4 regions of the Stenotrophomonas sp. GW821-FHT01H02A genome follow, and region 2 is predicted to be linked to each of the others. Evidence: predicted binding sites of a transcription regulator. Region 2 holds the regulator's gene; each other region holds the start of a gene.
The links. The regulator FliA, encoded in region 2, starts transcription of late flagellar genes. The targets are predictions, from matches to a motif close to TAAAGTTTNNCNNNCNNNGGCCGATAA.
Positions count from the first base shown of each region.

Region 1: AC07WC_RS16985 (methyl-accepting chemotaxis protein) is a predicted target of FliA. The motif match lies at 1,693-1,719, and genes of this name have one in related genera.
Region 3: AC07WC_RS10610 (GGDEF domain-containing protein) is a predicted target of FliA. The motif match lies at 2,313-2,339, and genes of this name have one in related genera.
Region 4: AC07WC_RS12695 (methyl-accepting chemotaxis protein) is a predicted target of FliA. The motif match lies at 1,780-1,806, and genes of this name have one in related genera.

Region 1 covers NZ_JBWKWI010000014.1:34,491-38,683, forward strand. The annotation lists gene mnmA (tRNA 2-thiouridine(34) synthase MnmA) at 1-982, shown strand, start outside; gene hflD (high frequency lysogenization protein HflD) at 979-1,593, shown strand; gene AC07WC_RS16985 (methyl-accepting chemotaxis protein) at 1,749-2,939, shown strand; gene AC07WC_RS16990 (hypothetical protein) at 3,038-3,364, shown strand; gene AC07WC_RS16995 (hypothetical protein) at 3,364-3,576, shown strand; gene AC07WC_RS17000 (EAL domain-containing protein) at 3,594-4,193, opposite strand, start outside.
Region 2 covers NZ_JBWKWI010000003.1:356,887-361,079, forward strand. The annotation lists gene AC07WC_RS07165 (chemotaxis protein CheA) at 1-742, opposite strand, end outside; gene AC07WC_RS07170 (protein phosphatase CheZ) at 748-1,362, opposite strand; gene cheY (chemotaxis response regulator CheY) at 1,362-1,754, opposite strand; gene AC07WC_RS07180 (RNA polymerase sigma factor FliA) at 1,771-2,517, opposite strand; gene AC07WC_RS07185 (MinD/ParA family ATP-binding protein) at 2,514-3,401, opposite strand; gene AC07WC_RS07190 (AAA family ATPase) at 3,388-4,193, opposite strand, start outside.
Region 3 covers NZ_JBWKWI010000006.1:26,461-30,653, forward strand. The annotation lists gene AC07WC_RS10600 (hypothetical protein) at 1-107, opposite strand, end outside; gene AC07WC_RS10605 (RNA polymerase sigma factor) at 118-648, opposite strand; gene AC07WC_RS10610 (GGDEF domain-containing protein) at 694-2,256, opposite strand; gene AC07WC_RS10615 (Rossmann-fold NAD(P)-binding domain-containing protein) at 2,390-3,028, shown strand; gene AC07WC_RS10620 (tryptophan 2,3-dioxygenase) at 3,100-3,978, shown strand.
Region 4 covers NZ_JBWKWI010000007.1:199,829-204,021, reverse strand. The annotation lists gene AC07WC_RS12700 (PAS domain S-box protein) at 1-1,735, shown strand, start outside; gene AC07WC_RS12695 (methyl-accepting chemotaxis protein) at 2,019-3,878, shown strand; tRNA gene AC07WC_RS12690 (tRNA-Leu) at 3,942-4,028, opposite strand; partial or broken gene AC07WC_RS12685 (response regulator) at 4,153-4,193, shown strand, end outside.

The DNA of each region.
Region 1 (4,193 bases), on a different contig from region 2:
CGACGCAGTGGCGGTCTGTGGCCTGCTCGGCATCCCGTTCCACTTCCGCGATTTCTCCAGCGAGTACTGGCAGGGGGTGTTCGAGCATTTCCTGGCCGAGTACGCCGCCGGGCGCACGCCCAACCCGGACGTGCTGTGCAACCGCGAAGTGAAGTTCAAGCATTTCCTCGACGCCGCGCGCGAGCTCGGTGCCGAACGCATCGCGACCGGGCATTACGCCCGGATCGCCCAGGTCGGGGGACGCTGGGCGCTGCTGCGCGGCGCCGACCGCAGCAAGGACCAGAGCTACTTCCTGCACCAGCTGGGCCAGGAGCAGCTGGCCGCGACCCTGTTCCCGATCGGCGACCTGCAGAAGAACGACCTGCGCCGGATCGCCCGCGACGCGCGCCTGCCCACCCACGCCAAGAAGGATTCCACCGGGATCTGCTTCATCGGCGAACGCGATTTCCGCGAGTTCCTCGGCCGCTACCTGCCGGCGAAGACCGGCGAGATCCGCGATCCTGATGGCGCCCTGATCGCCGAACATCCCGGCGTGTTCTATTTCACGCTCGGCCAGCGCGAGGGCCTGAACATCGGCGGCGTGCGTGGCCGGCCGGCCGCGCCGTGGTATGTGGTCGGCAAGGATGTCGCCAGCAACGTGCTGTACGTGGACCAGGAGCGCGAGAGCCCGTGGCTGCAGTCCACCCGGCTGCACTCCGAGCCCGCCCACTGGATCGCCGGTGCCCCGCCCGCGCGCCGGTTCGAGTGCACCGCGCAGACCCGCTACCGTCAGCCCGACGAGCCGTGCACCGTCACGGTGCGCGACGATGGCACCCTGGAGGTGCGCTTCGCCCGCGCGCAGCGTGCCGTCACCCCCGGTCAATCGCTGGTGTTGTATGACGATGAGGTCTGCCTCGGCGGCGCCGTCATCGCCGCCACCGATGCGCCACTGGAACAACGCCTTCGCGCCACCCCTTCTCCTTTCGAGGTATCTGCTGCATGAGTTTTTCCGTCGACGACCGCGTTCTTGCTCTGGCCGGCATCGCCCAGGCCCTGCAGCAGGTACGCCGCATCGCCGAAACCGGCCATTCCGAAGCCGCCGTGGTCCGCACCGCGGTGGACAGCGTGTTCCGCATCGATGCGGCCAGCCCGCAGGAGATCTACGGCAGCGCCGGCAACGTTGCCCCGGGGCTGCGCCTGCTGCACAACTACCTGAGCAGCCAGGGCCAGGACGAGCACCTGCCGCGCCTGGCGTTGTCTGTGCTGCAGCTGGAGCGCCGCTTCGTCCGTGAACACGAGATCGTGGCCAAGGTCAGCACCGGTATCGAGCGCGCCCAGGCCCAGGCCGGCGAGCTGGGCGACAGTGCCCACCCGGACGTGCTGGCCGCGCTGGGCGGCCTGTACGCGGACACCATCAGCAACCTCAAGCCGCGGGTGATGGTGCAGGGCAACCCGCACTACCTCGGCCAGGCCGGCGTGGTCGCCGAGATCCGCGCCCTGCTGCTGGCCGCGGTCCGCTCGGCGGTGCTGTGGCGCCAGACCGGCGGGCAGTACTGGGACTTTCTGTTCTCCCGCAAGACCATGCTCGAAGCGGTCGCGCGCCAGCTGCGCTGAGGCGTGGTACCGGGGCCGCCGACGGATCGGCGGTCCCCTGCCGAACCCGATTGGATCGAGGCAGGTGCCTCTCCATGGGATGAAAATCACGCGGACGGCTAAAGCAAACCGGGGTACGGCCGATACAGCATCCGTGCACCTCCCCGAGAACGTCCATGTACTCACGCCTCTTCATCCGCCTGGCCGCCCCCCTGGTCCTGACCCTTCTGCTTCCCTTTGCCATCGGCTTCGAGTGGCCAGCCGCCCTGCGCTGGGCGATCCTGACCACGATGACGCTCAGCTGGCTCGGGTTTGCCTGGTGGAGCGCCCGCGCCCAGACCCAGCGTTCGCCTGAGCAGGCCCGCATCCTGCGCGAGCAGGACCAGCTGCTGACCGAGCTGCGCTCGTTCGTCGGCAACGAAATCGACGGCTCGCGTGGCGAAGTCGAACGTGCCCGCGACCTGATCCGCCACGCCGTCGGTGGCCTGGGCAGCAGCTTCGATGCGATGAACCGCAAATCGCGCCAGCAGAGCCAGGCCCTGGCCCGCATCGTCGACCGCGCCGGTGAAGAAGGCGGTGCCGGCGTCGACGTGGCCCGTTTCGCCCAGCACGCCAGCCAGCGGATGGAGCAGCTGGTGGAGGCGCTGGAGCAGGTCAGCGGCCAGAGCAGCAACACCGTGCAGCACATCGACCAGATGGCGCAGCACCTGGATGGCATCTTCGCGCTGCTGGAGGACGTCAAGTCGATCGCCGACCAGACCAACCTGCTGGCCCTGAACGCGGCCATCGAGGCAGCGCGTGCCGGTGAGGCCGGTCGTGGTTTCGCCGTGGTCGCCGACGAGGTCCGCAACCTGTCCGAGCGCTCGACCACCTTCAACGAGCAGATCCGCAAGCTGGCGCACAGCTCCAAGGACGCCATCGCCAAGGTCCGCGAGACGGTCTCGCACATGGCCTCGCGCGATATGGACCGTTCCCGCGAAGCGCGCCACGAAGCGGCGCAGATGCTGGACAACGTGGCCCAGATCAACGCCTCGCTGGGTGATGGCATGCGCGAGATCTCCGAGTGCGGTCGTGCCATCGACAGCAGCGTCGCCGAAGCCGTGCGTGCCCTGCAGTTCGAAGACATCGCCACCCAGGCCCTGGGCGGCGTGCACACCCACCTGGACCGCCTGACCGCGATCAACCGCGAAGCGGTCGCGCTGCAGGAACTGCTGCACCGCAGTGGCGGCGTGTTCGACGAAGAGGTGGTGACCGCCCTGCAGCGCACCGGCACCCGCCTGCGCGACATGCGCACCGAGTGGGAGCGCCCGCCGCACAAGGCGGTCGCCCAGCAGAGCATGGCCGCAGGCGCGGTCGAACTGTTCTGATCCAGATGTCGCGTGCCGGTAACGGCACCCACAACGGCCCCGGCGTTCCCGGGGCCGTTGTGCTTGCACTACCCGTCCTGGCTGCAGATGATCGACCCATGCTGTTGACGAACGCCCCCAACGCCACCTCTCCCTCCTCCGCGCCCTTGCCCGATACCGCGGCTGCGCCAGAGGAGCGCATGGACCCGGCTGCGCCCAGCCGCACCACCGGGCCGATGCGCGGACGCGCGTTGCTGGCCCAGCTGGAGCAGCTGGCGCAGTGGGAGCTGGCGCGGCTGGCGGCAGGGGATGGGCTCTCGTTGTACGCCACGGCCGACCCGGCACTGCTCGGAATGGCGTGGGACCTGGGGATGAGTGGCGATGCCTTGCTGGACGCGCTCGCGGAGCCCATCGACCCCAGGATGCCGCCACCCCATCCAGGCTGATGCGCCTGGGCTGCGTGCAGATCGATACGCGGCAGCGGGGGATCGCGCAACACCTGTCAGCACATATGTCACTGGGTGAAACGCGCTACGTCTTCGGCGCCAGGCACCGGCTGGGACCTGGGCCCGATGATGGCTGGACCGACATCTACCGCATGGCCGTCCAGACCTGCGAAGGCGAGACGGTCGCGGAGATCCCCCACCTGCCGGGCTGACACCCTCACCTGCGCAATCAGACCGCGTGGATCGGTGCGGCCACGGCCTCGCATGGCTCGATCCGGGCGGCGTCGGCCCTCAACCACTGCGCCAGGTCACGCGGCGCGAGCGGGCGCGAGTACAGGTAGCCCTGGATCTCATCGCAGCCCTGGCGGCGCAGCATGGCTTCTTCCTGCTCGGTTTCCACGCCTTCGGCCACGACCTTCATGCCCAGCGCATGGCCCAGGTGCACGATCGCCTGGGTGACTTCCGCGGTCCCGGCGTCGTGCAGCATGCCTTGGACGAAGCTGCGGTCGATCTTGAGGCGGCCGACCGGGAAGCGGTTGAGGTAGTGCAGGTTCGAGAAGCCGGTGCCGAAGTCATCCACGGCCAGCGGCACGCCGTGACGCTCCAGCACATCGAAGCAGTGGCGCAGCACATCGGTGTCGCGGATCAGCGCGGACTCGGTCAGTTCCAGCTCCAGGCGCTGCGGTGGCCAGCCATGGGCGTGGCAGATGTCGATCACGCGCTCGGCGAAGCCGCGGTCACGCAGCTGCACGGCCGAGACGTTCACCGCCACGCGGTCGAACTGCAGGCCGGCGGCATCCCAGGCGGCCGCCTGGCGGCAGGCTTCGGC
Region 2 (4,193 bases):
CGATCAGGTTGACGATCGCATCCAGGCGCTTGGTGTCCACGCGCACCGTGTGTTCGGCTTCGGCGACCGGTTTGGCCGGGGCCGGCTTCGCGCTCGGTGCCGCCGGTGCCGCCGTGGCGCGAGGAGCGGGCGAGGGTGTACTGGTTATCGCGTTGGCACCGGGAACGGCGCCACCGTGCAACTGGTCCAGCAGCGCTTCGAACTCGTCTTCGCCGATCAGGCCGTCGTCCTGCTTCGGCGCGGCAACGGCGGCCGGCGCCGCGCCACCATGCAGCTGGTCGAGCAGGGCTTCGAACTCATCATCGGTGATCAGTTCGCCACCGCTGCCGGCCGTGGGAGCGGCCGCGGGCGTCGGCGTGGCCGGACCGTTGACGTCGAACTGGGCGATCAGTTCCGGCGGGGCATACCCCGGCTCGGTCCCGGCCGAGACCGAATCCAGCATCGACTGCAGGTAGTCCAGCGACTGCTGGGCCGCATCGAAATGGTGGGCCTGCAGCGTGGCCTGGCCCGAGCGCGCCATGCCGAGGGTTTCCTCGGCGGCGTGGCACAGCTCGACCATCGCCTGGATGCCGAGGAAGCCGGCACCGCCCTTGAGGGTGTGGAAACCACGGAACACGGCGTTGAGCTGGTCGGCATCCTGGGGCGCCTGCTCCAGCGACACCAGCTGTTCGCCGAGGCGGTCCAGGATTTCCTGGGCCTCGAGGATGAAATCGGCAGCGATATCGTCTGGCACAGCACTCATGATCGTTACAGTCCCAGGTCCGAGAGCAGGTCGTCGGCGTCGTTCTGTGACACCGCATGGCGATCCAGGCCATTCACGGCCGGGCCGGCCAGGCCGTTGTTGTCGCGCTTGCTGTCGTCGTCCTGCGGCGGCAGGCCGAGCGCGCCGAAGCCCTCGTGCACGCGCCGCACGATCCCGACCACGCGGCGGATGATCTGGCCGGTGAGGTCCTGGTAGCTCTGCGTCAGCGCGATTTCGGTCAGGTTGTGGCGGATCCGGTCCAGCTGCTGGTCCTGGTCGGGCGTCAACCCGTTGGCGCGCAGCTGCTCGGTCAGCGAGCGACATTCCTCGGCCAGGTCCAGCGTGCGGTGGGTGGCCTGTTCGGTCATCGCCACCACGTGGTCCAGGCGCGCGCAGGCATCATCCAGCTCGCCGGCTTCGCTGGGCAGGCTGGGCAGTTCGCCCAGGGCCTGGCCGAGCTCGCGGGCCAGGCGGTTCAGGCCGGCCATCATCGGCTGCGTGCGCAGCGCGGCGAGCGCGTCGATTTCCCGGCGCCAACCGGCCTCGTCACCACTCTCCAGTGCGGCCAGGGCGTCCTGCAGGCGCTGCACCAGCGCGGATTTGTCGCTCAGGGTTTCCATCAGGCGCTCGCTGCCAGGCGTTCGAAGATCTTGCCGAGCTTTTCTTCCAGGGTCTGCGCGGTGAACGGTTTGATGATGTAGCCGTTCACGCCGGCCTGGGCGGCTTCGATGATCTGCTCGCGCTTGGCTTCAGCGGTGACCATCAGCACCGGCAGGGTCTTGAGCTTGGCATCGGCACGCACGGCCTTGAGCAGGTCGATGCCGGTCATGACTGGCATGTTCCAGTCGGTGACCACGAAATCGAACGGCTGGCTCTGCAACATCGCCAGCGCGGCATGCCCGTCCTCGGCTTCGGCCGTATTGGTGAAGCCCAGATCGCCCAGCAGGTTCTTGACGATACGACGCATGGTCGAGAAGTCGTCGACGATCAGGATACGCATGTTCTTGTTCAAAGCATTTTCCTCGATTTCAATGGTTCTCGAGGCCGGCGTCTGCCGCCTCGAAGATCTTCAGCCGGCCCCGCAGGCGCAGCACGGCCTGGCCATGGATCTGGCACACGCGCGATTCGCTGACACCCAGTACGGCACCGATCTCTTTCAGGTTCAGTTCCTGCTCGTAGTACAGCGACAGGACCAGCTGTTCGCGTTCGGGCAGCAGGCCGATCGCATTGCCCAGCTCGCGCCCGAATTCGCCGCGCTCCAGGACCTGCTGCGGGGTCGGGCCGCCCTGGGCGACGGTGTCCAGCTCGCCCTGGTCTTCGATCCGCGATTCCAGGCTCAGCACCTGGCCGCGCGAGGCGTCTTCCATCAGGCGCAGGTAGTCCGGCAGTGGCATGTCCATCGCGGCGGCCACTTCGGTGGCGCTGGCGGCGCGGCCGGTGCTCTGCTCCAGGCGACGGATGGTCGCGGCGGCATCGCGGGCCCGGCGGTGCACCGAACGCGGCACCCAGTCGCCGCGGCGGATCTCGTCGATCATCGAGCCGCGGATGCGGATCGAGGCGTAGGTTTCGAACGAGGCGCCCTGGTCGGCGTCGTAGCTGCGCGAGGCCTCGATCAGGCCCATCATCCCGGCCTGGATCAGATCGTCCACTTCCACGCTCGCCGGCAGGCGCGCGGCCAGATGGTGGGCGATCCGCCGGACCAGGTCCGAGTGCTGGGCAATGCACTCGTTCGCGGCGGTCCGCTGGACCTCTTTGTATTGTGCTGCGCCTTTCATGCCGTCACCCCGCGCTGCTTGAGGATGCGTTCCAGGAAGAACTCGACCCCGCCACGCGGCTCGGTCGGGGCCTGCCAGCGGGCGGTGCGGCGCGCGATCTCGGTCAGCGCCAGCGCGGCCGGGCTGGAGGGATAGGCCTTGACCACCGGCTGCTGGCGCTGCACCGACAGGCGCAGCCAGTCATCCTGCGGCACGCAGCCCAGGTAGTTCAGCGAGACATCGGCGAGGAACTTCTCGCAGACGCGGGTCAGCTTTTCGTACAGCACGCGGCCTTCGTTCGGGTCGCGGACCATGTTGGCCACCACCTGGATCCGGTCCACGCCGCGCTCGCGCGAGAGCACCTTGATCAGCGCGTAGGCATCGGTGATCGAGGCCGGCTCATCGCAGACCACCACCACGGTGTCCTGCGCGGCCTGGCAGAAGGTCAGCACGCCATCGGTGATGCCGGCGGCGGTGTCCACGATCATGATGTCCAGCTCGCGCTCGAGCTCGGAGAACACGTTGACCAGGCCGACGTGCTCGGCCGGCTGCAGCTCGGCCATGTGGCGGCGGCCGGAGGCGGCGGGGACCACCAGCACGCCGCCGGGGCCTTCCATGATCACTTCTTCCAGCGTGCAGCGCCCGGCGACCAGGTCGGCCAGGGTCACCTTCGGCTGCAGGCCGAGGATCACGTCGATGTTGGCCAGGCCGAGGTCGGCGTCCAGCAGCAGCGTGCGTTTGCCCATGTCCGCCAGCGCCACGGCCAGATTGGCCGAAACGTTCGTTTTGCCCACGCCGCCCTTGCCGCCGGTGACGGCGATGGTGCGGACCGGGCCCAGCGGCTGGCTTCGGGTAGCCGACAACGGGAAGGTCTTGGTCAGCTTGGCGTACTCACGCGACGGCATGGTTCAACTCCGGGTTGCAGGGCATATCGGCCGCGCGGCGCAAATCTTCAAGGCGAAGTACAAGATTGGCCGCACTGGCACGGTGCAGGTCTTCGGGAACGTCCTGGCCATCGGTGACCCAGGTGATCGGCAGGCGGTGGTCGACCGCCACCGACAGGGCGGTACCGAAGCGGCCGGTCTCGTCCAGCTTGCTCAGCACCACGCCCTGCGGGTTGGCGGCGCTGAAGCGACGGACCACCTCGTCCATGTCGCCGAAACTGGTGTTGGCCGGCAGCACCAGCAGGGTGCGGATCTGCTCGGCGGCACGCAGCCACTGCAGCTGGGCGGCCATGGCGCGGTCGCGCGGGCCCAGCCCGGCGGTGTCGATCAGGACCAGCTTGTAGTCCTTCAGGCGCTCCAGCAGCTGGTTCAGGTCGCTGCCGCTGCTGGCCTCATGGACCGCGATGCCGAGCTGGCGGCCGAAGCCGTACAGCTGCTCGCGGGCGCCGATGCGGCCGGTATCGGTGGTGACCAGGGCGACGTCGCGGGCGGCATGCGCCTCGGCGAAACGCGACGCCAGCTTGGCGATGGTGGTGGTCTTGCCGGCCCCGGTGGGGCCGACCAGGGCGATCACGCCGCCGGCTTCGAGCGGGTCGACCGGGGCGATCGGCAGCTTCTTGGAGAGCAGGCCGAGCATCAGGCCGCGACCACGGTGGGCTTCGGTGTCCAGCGGGATCTGCATGGCCACGTCGCGGCTGATGCCGGCGTCGAAGCCGTACTCGTCCATCAGGTCCAGCGCGGCGGCGCGGACCG
Region 3 (4,193 bases), on a different contig from region 2:
ACGCTGCGTTGCCGATGGCTGCGCCACGCCTCCAGCGCGAAGGTTTCCTGCGCATCGGTGGGGGTGCCGACGCTGTTCCACAGGTGCTTGAGTTCATCCGGTTGCATGGCGGGGCTCTCAGTCGGTGGGGTTCAGGCGCGTACGCAGCTGCTGGCGCAGGCGGTGCAGGCGGGTGGAGACGTTGGCGACGCTGATGCCCAGCACCTCGGCGATCTGCCGGTGGTCGTGATCGTCCAGGTGCAGCAGCATCAGGGCGCGGTCCAGCGGCGGCAGCGCATGGATGGCGACCTCCAGCTGGTGCAGGGCGTGGCGCTGCTCGGGCGGCGCGCGCTCGTTGGTGGTGACGGCAGGCAGCGCGTCGTCCAGCGGCGCGTGGTGGCGCTGCCGATGCTGCTGGCGGCGCCATTGCGAGATCGCCACGTTGAGCGCCAGCCGGTACAGCCAGGTGGAAAAGCGGGCCCTTGCCGGGTCGAAATCCTCGAACGCCGCCCACGCCTGCACGCTGATCTCCTGGACCAGATCGAGCCGATCCTCGGGGTGGCGGCAATAGCCGCGCGCCACCTTCAGCACGATGCCGCGGTGCTGCTCCAGCAGCGCGGCGAAGTGCGGGCGCAGATCGATGTCGGTACCGGGCCGTGTCATGTCCATACCCGGGTGATTCGCGCCACTGCGCGGAATATCACAGGCGCGGGCTCAGCGCGGCGGCTCGGCCGCCAGGACGCGGTTCTTGCCGACCCGCTTGGCCGCATACAGCGAGGCATCGGCGCGCCGCAGCAGCGCCTCGGCTGGCTCGCCCGGTTGCCACTGCGCCAGCCCGGCACTGAAATGCACCGGCACGCGCTGTTCGTCCAGCGGCAGCGGCCGCTGCGCCAACGAGCGCTGCAACCGCAGCAGGGTGGACATACTGTCCGCCGCCGGCGTTTCCGGCAGCAGCAGGACGAACTCATCGCCACCCAGCCGGGCGATGGCATCGCTGCTGCGCAGGTGCAGCTGGCAGACACCCACCAGGTGGCGAAGGACCGCATCGCCACCGGCATGGCCGTGCAGGGTATTGGTCTGGTGGAAATCGTCCAGATCCAGCAGGGCCAGCGCCAAGGGATGGCCGTGGCGGGCGGCGCGCGACAGTTCGCGTTCCAGCAGCTCGTCCAGACCGCGGCGGTTGAGCGCGCCGGTCAGCGGATCGGTGCGGATCAACCCGGCCACCTCGCGCAGCTCCTGCTCCAGTTCGGCGATGCGCTGTTCGGCCTGTTCCACTTCGCGGCGCGCATTGCCCAGGTGATCGCGCGCCTGCAGGGCCTGATCCTGCACGCGCCCGGTGTCCTGCAGCACGTCCTGCAGCAGCTGGTTGAGGTCGGCGATGCTGCGGGCTTCCTTCAGGGCCAGCGCGTAGCTGCTGATCCGGTCATGGTATTCGCCGGTGCTCACGGCCATGCCGTCCAGGCGTTCGATGAAGCCACCCATGACGTTCTTCATCGCCGCCTTGGATTCGACGATGCCCTGCTTGAGCAGCCCTTGCTTGTAGATCACCTCGCGCAGGTTGGCGCGCGCCTGTTCGACCGAATCGCGGTCCAGCGGGCCGCCGATCAGCGAGCGCACCGCGTGGACCTGGCCGTGCAGCCAGCTGCTGTCATCGAGCAGCTCGCTGATATTGTCCAACAGCAGATCGAACAGACTCAGCAGCAGCTCCTGCTGCTCCTGCCAGCCATCGCTGCGCACGCCGATCTGGTGCGAGAGCTCGCGCAGGCGCTGTTCGATCGGCTGCAGCGGCTGGCCCGGATGCCAGTGGCGCAGTTCACCGGCCAGCTGCACCGGCTCCTCGCGCAGCTCGGGCATGTTCTGCAGCAGGCTGGCCACGGTCACCCCGACGGTATGCCGCAGCAGCTCGCGCAGGCGCAGGCTGTCGGGCTGGCCGTCGGGCGTTTCCTGCTCGATGGTGCGGATGTACTTGTCGATCAGCTGGCGCATCGCGCGGCCGTAGCTGACCCAGTCGGCGCTGCGCTGCGCCGACTGCAGGCGCAGGCCCATGTCGCCCAGTTCGCCGGGCAGGGTGGACATGCCATTGGCGAACGCGGCCAGCAGCGGCTCGGGCGCATCGATGCCGGCGAACAGCCGCTGCAGCATCGCGCTGCTGCCGCCTTTGGGCCCGGGGGCCGGTTCGCCGGCGGCGTCCACCCCGGTGCCCACGCTCTGCCGCCGCGACAGCAGCCGCCCGACGGCGGTGCCGGGGCTGGGGGGAGCGTCGTGCGGGTCCGTCATGCGGCAGATCCTTGCAGGGCACGGCCGGAGGCCGGCGCGGTGGAGAGGTGGGAACAGTATCGGCGCAGCGGGGCCGGCCTTGAACCGGTCATGCATGGCAGGATGGTAAGCACGGCGACGGCAGGAGAATGCGATGAAGGTGATGCTGGTGGGTGCGACCGGACTGGTCGGTGGTCATGTGCTGCGGCAACTGCTGGACGACCCGCGTTGCGATGCGGTGATCGCCCCGACCCGCCGCGCGCTGGATACCACGGATGCGGCGCTGCTCAATCCGGTGGTGGATTTCGCGCAGCTGCCGGCCGAGGCCGATTGGTGGGCGGTGGATGCGGTGATCTGTGCGCTTGGCACCACGATCAAGCAGGCCGGCAGCCAGGAGGCGTTCGCACGGGTCGACCATGATTTTCCGCTGGCCGTGGCGCGGCTCGCACGCGCGCATGGCGCGCATGCCTTCGCGCTGAACTCGGCGATGGGCGCCGACCCGGGCTCGCGGATCTTCTACAACCAGGTCAAAGGCCGGCTGGAGCAGGACCTGCGGGCACTGGACTATCCGTCGCTCACCCTGGTCCGCCCCGGCCTGATCGGGGGTGAGCGTGCCGAACGGCGCACCGGCGAACATCTGGCCAGCGTGGTGCTGGGCGTGCTCGCCCCGGTCCTGCCGCGCGCGTGGCGGATCAATCCGGCCGAGACCATCGCTGCCGCACTGGTCGAGGCGGCGTTGGTGCCGACGCCCGGCGTCAGGATCGTAGGCTCGGCCGATCTGGTGGAGCGCTGAGCCGCTGACGGCCGGCTGCGCGGCAACCCGGTCACTGCGCTACCCTTTCAGCCCCTTTAGTGGTCCCCGCCATGTCCGTCGACAAGAACCAACGCGATCTCGAAGCTGGTATCCACACCGATCTGGAGGGGCGGCTGACCTACGGCGGCTATCTGCGCCTGGACCAGCTGCTGTCGGCGCAGCAGCCGCTGTCCAACCCGCCGCACCATGATGAGATGCTGTTCATCATCCAGCACCAGACCTCCGAATTGTGGCTGAAGCTGCTGGCGCACGAGCTGCGCGCGGCGATCGGGTTCCTGCAGCGCGACGAGGTCTGGCAATGCCGCAAGGTGCTGGCGCGCAGCAAGCAGGTGCTGCGCCAGCTGACCGAGCAGTGGTCGGTGCTGGAAACCCTGACCCCCTCGGAGTACATGGGCTTCCGTGACGTGCTCGGTCCGTCCTCGGGCTTCCAGTCGCTGCAGTACCGCTACATCGAATTCCTGCTGGGCAACAAGAACGCGCAGATGCTGCAGGTGTTCTCGCATGACCCGGCCGGCCAGGCCCAGCTGCAGGAAGTACTGCACGCGCCCAGCCTGTACGAGGAATTCCTGCGCTACCTGGCCCGCTTCGGCCATCCGGTCCCGGCCGGCTACCAGGGCCGCGACTGGCAGCAGCCACACGTGGCCGATGATGCGCTGCACCCGGTGTTCGAGCGGATCTACCAGAACACCGACCGCTTCTGGCGCGAGTACTCGCTGTGCGAAGACCTGGTCGATCTGGAGACGGCGTTCCAGTTGTGGCGCTTCCGTCACATGCGCACCGTGATGCGGGTGATCGGTTTCAAGCGCGGCACCGGCGGCTCCAGCGGGGTCGGCTTCCTGCGCCAGGCGCTGGAGCTGACCTTCTTCCCGGAGCTGTTCCAGGTGCGCACCACGATCCGCAACGACGACCCGATGCCGCCGGACGCGTAATCGGGCAGCGGTCGCAATAAGCCTATTCATATTTGCCCCGTCCATCCGCCGTACGGTGCGGCAGGCCCCGCCGTTGCTGCGCTGCCGGTCCCGGGCCGGCAGTTGCAGATGCAAGTTCAGCGACCGTGCCGCCAGCTGCACACATTGGCGTGTATTTGACGTGAACGTGGTTGGTCTGGGATTCTCCCGCGCTGCCTTCGCACATCGGACGTGCA
Region 4 (4,193 bases), on a different contig from region 2:
CCTGCAGGCGGTGGTCGATGCGTCCGACGAGGTCGCGGTGATCGCCACCGATGTGGACGGGGTGGTCAACCTGTTCAATACCGGCGCGCAGAAGCTGCTGGGTTATCGACCCGAGGAGGTGATCGGGCGGGTCAACCCCGGGTTGTTCCATGACCCGGAGGAGATGCGCGCCTACCTGCAGCCCCAGGTGGACGCGGACGGACGCATGCCGACCATTTTCGAAGCACTGACCGCGCGCGCCGCTCTCGGCACGTGGTCGCACCAGTGGACCTTCCTGCGCAAGGACGGCGAGCGTCGCCAGGTGCGGTTGTCGATCAGCCCGCTGGACTGTGCCGACGGCAACCGGATCGGCTACGTCGGCATGGCGGTCGACCTCACCCCGCTGCTGCAGGTGCGTGAGCAGGCCTTCGTCGCGGCGGAGAAGTTCGCCGGGGCGTTTTCCTCGGCGGCGCTGGGCATGGCCCTGGTGTCGCTGGAAGGGCGCTGGCTGGACGTCAACGATTCGCTGTGCGGCATTCTCGGCTACACCCGTGCCGAACTGCTGCAGATCGATTTCCAGACGCTGACGCATCCGGATGACCTGCATGCCGATCTCGCCCTGCTCGGCGACCTGCTGGCCGGACGCCGCGAGCACTATCACATGGAAAAGCGCTACCTGGGCAAGGCAGGCAACCTGGTCTGGGGCCGGCTGTCGGTGTCGCTGGTGCGCACCGAGAACGGCGAGCCGCTGCATTTCGTCTCGCAGATCCAGGACGTGACCGCCCAGCGGCTCAGCGGCCAGCAGCTGCGCGAATCCGAACAGCGCACCCGCGTCACGCTGGATGCGGTGGCCGATATGGTGCTGACCCTGGACCTGTGCGGTGGCATCCAGTACGCCAACGCGGCGGCCACCCGCGCGCTGGCCGGGGAGGGCGCCGAGGCGCTGGCCGGCAGCCAGCTGCAGGAGGTGATGGAACTGACCACCGAGTACGCGCCGCGCTCACTGCTGGATGTGGCCGTGCTGCTCGACCCGGACAGCAATGCCGTCGACCTGCATTCGGACCTGCTGCTGTCGGTCGGCGCCCACCTGCTGCCGGTCGACCTCACCCGTGCCTGGTTGCGCGATGAAGACGGCCGGATCAGCGGCGCGGTCTGGGTGATCCGTGACGTCACCCAGCAACGTGCCCGGCAGCGCGAAGCCCGGCACCTGGCCGAGATCGATCCACTGACCGAGCTGAGCAACCGGCGCGGTTTCGAGGCGCACCTGCAGCAGGCCATCACCCGGGTCGCGCGGACTGGCCAGTCGGCCTCGTTGATGTACATCGACCTGGACCACTTCAAGCCGGTCAACGACACCCACGGCCACCTGGCCGGCGATGCCGTGCTGTGGGCGGTGGCCAGCGTACTGCGCCATGGCGTGCGCGATTCGGACATCGTGGCGCGGCTGGGGGGCGACGAGTTCGCGGTGATCCTGGCCGGATGTTCGCTCAAGCGTGCCCGGCGCATCGCCAGTGACCTGCTCGAGGCCATGCGGGGGTTGTCCATCCCCTGGGGCCAGCGGCGGTTGAGCGTCGGGGCCAGTATCGGGGTTGCCCCGCTGTTCGGGGGCATGAGCGTGGATGATGCCGTGGCCGCCGCGGACGCCCAGTGTTACCGGGCCAAGGCGATGGGACGTGACAACGTGCAGGTCGAGGCGCAGGCCCTGGGCGCGATCGACCCCCTGGATGCCCTCGATGCCAGTGAAAGCAGCGACTGAGACGGGCGTGCCCGTGCGGTCGGGGACGCACCCGCCGATCGCCCTAAAGCTTTCAGATTGCGCGCCGTTATATGACTCGCAATTGCTGCCTGTCTGCTCACGTGGATATCTGGCCTTACACCTTTTTCAATGGTTCATGTTCGCCGGCCCAACCGGCGTTTGAAGCACATCGAAGCACCGTCATCCCCACTGACGATCTTCGTGAGTCCCAGCCAACGGAATACCGCCACCGGGCCACCGCCCGGCGCTGACCTATTCGCTAACCGGACACCGAGGTCTACAGATGATTACTTCAGGCTTGCACGCGCATGTGGCAGGTCGTGGCAGCGACGCCGACGCCGGGTCGTTGTGGCGCTCGATCACCGCGTTGTTCGTTTCCCGTCGCGCCGCCCATGGCACCGCGACATCGGCCGCATTACGGCGGCAGGCCGAGCTGGAAGACCAGGTCAAGGCCCTGCACCGGGTCCAGGCCGTGATCGAGTTCCATCTCGATGGCACCATCGTCCACGCCAACGACAATTTCCTGCAGACGCTGGGCTACACGCTGGAGGAAATCCAGGGGAAGCACCATGCCATGTTCGTTGATGCCGAGTATGCGCAGAGCCGGGAGTACCGGGACTTCTGGGCCAATCTGGGCCGCGGCGAGTTCGATGCCGGGCAGTACCGCCGGATCGGCAAGGGTGGCCGCGAGATCTGGATCCAGGCGTCCTACAACCCGGTGTTCGACAGCGACGGGCGGCCGTACAAGGTGGTCAAGTTCGCGACCGACATCACCGCGCAGAAATTCCAGGCCGCCGACTTTGCCGGCCAGCTGGCCGCGATCAACAAATCACAGGCGGTGATCGAGTTCGACCTGGAGGGCCGCATCCTGGCCGCCAACGACAATTTCCTCGCCGCGCTGGGCTATACGCTGGAGGAGGTGCGCGGGCAGCATCATTCGATGTTCGCCGCACCGGAGCAGCGCCAGAGTGCCGAGTACCGCGCGTTCTGGGCCAAGCTCGGCCGCGGCGAGTACGACGCGGGCCAGTATCGGCGGCTGGGCAAAGGCGGGCGCGAGGTCTGGATCCAGGCCTCGTACAACCCGATCTACGACATGAACGGACGCCCGTTCAAGGTGGTCAAGTACGCCACCGACATCACCGCGCAGGTGCGTGACACGCTGGCCCTGCAGCAGGCCGTGGCGCAGACGCGCGAAGTGGTGGCCGCAGCGCAGGCCGGTGATCTGACCGGCCATATCGCGACCCAGGACAAGACCGGCCCGATCGCCGAACTGTGCGAGGGCATCAACGCGCTGGTCGAGACGATGGCCGGCATCATCGCCCAGATCAAGCTGGCCGCGGACACCATCGCGGTGGGCGCCAGCGAGATCGCCGAAGGCAACAGCGACCTGTCCGTGCGCACCGAGCAACAGGCGGCCTCGCTGGAGGAAACCGCCGTGTCGATGAAGGGGCTGACCGCCACCGTGCGGCGCACCGCGGACAACGCCCGCCAGGCCAATCAGCTGGCCGGTGGCGCGGTCGAGGTGGCGGCGCAGGGCGGCCAGGTGGTGCACGAGGTGGTCTCGACCATGTCGCTGATCAATGATTCCTCACGGCGCATCGTCGACATCATCGGGGTGATCGACGGCATCGCGTTCCAGACCAACATCCTGGCCCTCAACGCCGCGGTCGAGGCGGCACGCGCCGGTGAGCACGGCCGCGGTTTTGCGGTGGTCGCTTCGGAAATCCGCTCGCTGTCGCAGCGTTCGGCCGAGGCCGCCAAGGAGATCAAGCAGCTGATCGGCGATTCGGTCGAGAAGGTCGGCGCAGGCGCGCGCCAGGTTGAAAGCGCGGGCCGCACCATGGACGAGATCGTGGTCAGCGTGAAGCGGGTGAGCGATCTCATGGCCGACATCAGTGCGGCGGCCCAGCAGCAGAGCGAGGGCATCGAGCAGATCAACCAGGTGGTCGAACACATCGACGAGAGCACCCAGCAGAATGCGGCGCTGGTCGAAGAGGCATCCGCCGCTGCGCGCAGCATGGAAGAGCAGTCCTCCCGGCTGCTGCAGACCGTGGCGGCGTTCCGGGTGGCGGGGGCGGCAGGCGTGCGATCCACCGCGACGCCGGCGGCCAACGGCGCCCACCCGACACTTCGACTGGTCTGAGCTGCCGTCCGCCATAACGAAAAACGCCCCGGATCCGTCGATCCGGGGCGTTCTGGTTTTCCATGGTGCCGAAGGTGGGACTCGAACCCACACGCTTTTAAGGGCGGCGGATTTTGAGTCCGCTGCGTCTACCGATTCCGCCACTTCGGCTGGCTGGCCGCGTAGTGTATACAAGATGTAGAGGTTTGTGCAGACCTGAATGCTTAAGTTCCTGTCAGGGTTTCACCTACCGAGGACGCTATACTCATGGCGCTGAACCATACAGGGAGTCGTCATGAGCGCGCTGCAGGATCTTCGGGTGCTGGTGGTCGAGAA